One region of the Neisseria sp. P0008.S002 genome, then DNA from elsewhere that is predicted to be linked to it. Evidence: predicted binding sites of a transcription regulator. Region 1 holds the regulator's gene; the other holds the start of a gene.

Region 1 (2,204 bases):
GCGGTTTGAAGATATGCGGCAGGTGGGCGTAGTGGTAGAGGGCGAGGCGGTCAGGGTCAAGCGACAAGACCGTGTCGATGGTGGTTTTGATGCTTTCGGTGTTTTGGTGCGGCAGGCCGTAAATCAAATCGACACTGACGGATTTGAACCCTGCTTCGCGGGCGGCATCGATGACTTCTTTGGTTTCTTCGTAACTTTGGATACGGTTGACGGCTGCCTGCACTTTAGGATCGAAGTCTTGAATGCCGACACTCATGCGGTTGAAACCGAGTTTGCCCAGTTTGAGGACGGTTTTGCGGCTGACTTTGCGCGGGTCGATTTCGATGGAGTATTCGCCGTTGGGGATGAGCTGGAAGTATTTGCGGATCATTTCGAAGACGCGTTCGAGTTGGTCGTCGCTTAGGAATGTCGGCGTGCCGCCGCCGAAGTGGAGTTGCGCAAGCTGGTGTCGTCCGCCTAAATGCGGTGCCAGCAACTCCATTTCTTTTTCCAGATACTGGATATAGGCATCGGCACGGCTTTTGTCTTTGGTAATGATTTTGTTGCAGCCGCAGTAGTAGCAGATGGTATTGCAGAAGGGGATGTGGATGTAGAGTGAAAGGGGTTTGTTGAGCGCGCCCATGTTACGCAGGTTTAAAGCTTGGATATATTCGGCTTCTTTAAAGCCTTCATGGAAGCGGTCGGCGGTCGGATAGGATGTATAACGTGGACCGCTTGATGGCAAACTGGCAATCAATTCGCGGTCGAATTCCGGTAATTCATTGTTTGTGTTAGTGTTATTTGAGATAGGGATGATTTTCATGGTCGGGGCTTGTAGTATGAAGTAAGGAAATTAGGGAAAATTTTAGTCAAAATTTCGATAGTTTGGTAGAATGCCTCATAATGATATGCCAACTTTGACATGGGTCAATAGTTATTCGGCTTCATCAGGGATTGAGAGAACTAAGCAAATTAAAGGTGCGTTATGGCCACACACAATGCAACACATCAAATGAAAACCTTGTGTTCCACATGTTCTTTACGCGAGCTGTGTTTGCCTGTCGGACTGATGCCTAACGAATTTTCACAATTAGACGCGGTTATCCGTCAAAGCCGCCGTCTGAAAAAAGGTGAATACCTGTTCCGTGCCGGCGAGCCGTTTACCTCTTTATTTGCCATCCGTGCGGGCTTCTTTAAGACAACAGTTGCCAGCCAAGATGGACGAGATCAGGTAACCGGCTTTTTTATGTCGGGCGAGCTGATCGGTATGGATGGGATTTGTTCCCATATTCACAGCTGTGATGCTGTGGCTTTGGAAGACAGCGAGGTATGCGAGCTTCCGTTTACACATATTGAAGAACTTGGTCAGGATATTCCCAGCCTCCGTTCTCACTTTTTCCGCTTGATGAGCCGCGAAATTGTCCGAGATCAGGGCGTTATGCTGCTTTTGGGCAATATGCGCGCTGAAGAGCGATTGGCAGCATTCTTACTCAATCTGTCTCAGCGTCTCTATTCACGAGGTTTTGCCGCCAATGATTTTATCTTGCGGATGTCGCGTGAGGAAATCGGCAGCTATTTGGGGCTGAAACTGGAAACAGTCAGCCGCACCTTGTCTAAATTCCATCATGAAGGCTTGATTTCTGTTGAACACAAGCACATCAAAATCTTAGATGCGACAACCTTGAAGAAAATGGTTTCTGGTTGTTCGCACGCTATCTGAATCTTAGGCCGTCTGAAATATTTCAGACGGCCTTTTTAACAAGAATTAAAGAATAATTGTTAAGTTACGCAAGTTATAGTCAGATATTAAATTGAAAAATCTTCAACAACCGGCGTGTACAGAATGCGGTCGACTACTTCTCTGGTCAGTTTCGGTGCAAACATCTGGATAAAGTCATACGCGTAACCGCGCAGGTAGGTATCGGTGCGTAAGGCTATCCAAGTGGGTGATGGTTCAAATAAGTGTGCCGCATCAATCAGCTGTAAATCTTGATCGACCGCAGGATCGTACGCCATTTTCGCCATTAAACCAACGCCCAAGCCTAAGCGGACATACGTCTTCAATACATCTGTATCGGCAGCCGATAAGGCAACATCAGGTTGCTCAATATGCGCTTTATTAAATGTACGCGCAATGCTGCTGCCGGAATTAAAAGCAAATTCGTAAGTAACTAGCGGAAAAGAAGCTAAATCTTCAAGGCTTAAAGGATTGCGGCAGTCCAAAA
Region 2 (2,204 bases), on a different contig from region 1:
ATACCGTGGGATACGGTTTTGGACAAGAACTCTACCAAGTTCAGCAGGAAGTTGGCCGGAGCAAGCCACGGACCGAAAGGTGCGCAGAACAACTCGTGAATCCAACCGCCAAGGCCTTTGATTTTGACATTGTAGTAAATACAGATCAGCAATACGCCAATCGCCAGAGCCAAAGTCGTATTCAAGTCAGCTGTCGGCACGACGCGCAACAGGGCATGATGATTACCGGTAATGCCTTGCCATGCCATCGGCAGCAAATCAACCGGCAGCATATCCATGGCGTTCATCAAGAGAATCCAGACAAATAAGGTCAGACCCAACGGGGCAACGGCTTTACGCGATTGTTCGTTATGGATAATGCTTTTACACATGTCATCCACGAATTCGAACAGAATTTCAACAGCCGCTTGGAAACGACCGGGAACACCGGCCGTCGCTTTTTTGGCACCGCGCCACAAAAGGAAGCTGCCGATTACGCCCAACAGAACGGCAAAAAAGATTGCATCAAGGTTAATGAACGAAAAATCAGCAATGTTTTTCAGTCCTTGACCCTGAGTAACATCCGACATACTGGTCAAGCTTTGCAAGTGGTGCTTGATGTAGTCGGCAGCGGTCATAGTTTCACCTGCCATAGTGTTTCACTCTCAACAATACTAAAAAAACCAAATGACTGACGCCAAGAAACGCCAATAAAAATGGGTAAAATACCAGTGATCGATGCCATATCGCAAAAACGACCAACATAGATACCAGCGACAGCACTACTTTTAAAACCTCTCCGCCGATAAACATCGAACTTTGCAGATCAGGATTTCGTCGGGAAAACTTTAAAAGTAAAACTGCAACTAGGGTAGGCAAAATGTACGAAAATCCTCCCGCAAAAGCAGAGAGGAAGCCGGGCAATCCGGAAAATAACGCACAAACAACTGAAATTATTAACAATACAATCACTTGCAATGGGACTATCTGATTCATTGTACTTCACACCCCAAAACGCAAGGTAAATTAATATAATCAAGAAGTTTATTAACGTCAAGCAATATGTTAATCTTTGTGAACCTTTCACAGATAAATGATTAACACATATAAAACAAATCTTTGCAGGAACGGAGTTTAACACAAATTACATGTTGCTACACAGATTTTACAGAAGATTTTGATTTGTATTGTAAACATTTATACGCTCTACGCTTTTTCAAAAATTGAGGCCGTCTGAAAAGCTTTTTTCAGACGGCCCGTTCTGTTTATAAAGCCGTTAGAACGCTTGATTGATGCCTAACTGCTTCAGCAAATATTCGAATGTTTCCGGCGTATCAAAATGCAGCACGATTTTGCCTTTTTTCTGATTACTGGTTTTGACTTCGGCATTAACGCCCAAATGCTCGGTCAATGCATCATTGATGCGGCGGATATCCGGGTTAATGGTTTTGGTTGCTTCCGGTTTGGCTTTTTGATGTGCCAACTGGCTGCGGCGCTCTACCTCGCGTACCGACCAACCGTTTTTGACGGCTTTTTGTGCCAACTCCAATTGGTCAACCACATGCAAGGTCAGCAACGCGCGGGCATGACCCATTTCCAGACGGCGTTGGTAAAGCATTTCCTGAACCGGCTCAGGCAGGCTCAACAGACGCAGGCTGTTGGAGATGGCACTACGGCTTTTACCGACGGCTTTTGCGATGGTTTCATGAGTCAGGCCGAATTCATCGGCAAGGCGTTTCAAACCTTGCGCTTCTTCAATCGGATTCAGGTTTTCACGTTGTAAGTTTTCAATCAAACCCATGGCCAACGCAGTTTCGTCGCTGATGGTTTTAATGACGACGGGAATTTCGGTCAAACCGGCCAACTGGGAAGCGCGCCAACGGCGTTCTCCGGCAATCAATTCATATTGAGACAAACCACGTTCGCGTACGATAACCGGCTGGATAATGCCTTGCGCTTTAATGGAATCGGCCAATTCCTGCAAAGCTTCGTCATCAATTTGCACACGCGCCTGATAACGGCCGGGCTGAATATCGGCGATGGCAACCGTTGTCAGGCGGTCGCTACTGCTGCTGTCCACTGCATTGGAAATCAGCGAATCCAAACCGCGTCCCAATCCACCTTTTGCTTTTGCCATATTGTTTTCCCTTTCAGACGACCTCATTGTTGAAATGACGTATTCTATCGGATATTGCCGCTTTACGACAATTTGAATCACGATGATT

Evidence for each region. The regulator FNR, encoded in region 1, switches genes on or off when oxygen is low (the NO sensors DNR and NnrR bind a similar motif). The targets are predictions, from matches to a motif close to TTGATNNNNATCAA.
Region 2: the regulator FNR is predicted to act here: its motif matches at 1,023-1,036, upstream of ACTHSA_RS05655 (ATP synthase subunit I).

The regions. Positions count from the first base shown of each region.
Region 1 is NZ_JBQCUY010000002.1:266,329-268,532, forward strand. It holds gene hemN (oxygen-independent coproporphyrinogen III oxidase) at 1-802, opposite strand, end outside; gene fnr (fumarate/nitrate reduction transcriptional regulator Fnr) at 965-1,699, shown strand; gene ACTHSA_RS03185 (CysB family HTH-type transcriptional regulator) at 1,786-2,204, opposite strand, start outside.
Region 2 is NZ_JBQCUY010000004.1:103,705-105,908, reverse strand. It holds gene atpB (F0F1 ATP synthase subunit A) at 1-632, opposite strand, end outside; gene ACTHSA_RS05655 (ATP synthase subunit I) at 622-975, opposite strand; gene ACTHSA_RS05650 (ParB/RepB/Spo0J family partition protein) at 1,256-2,116, opposite strand.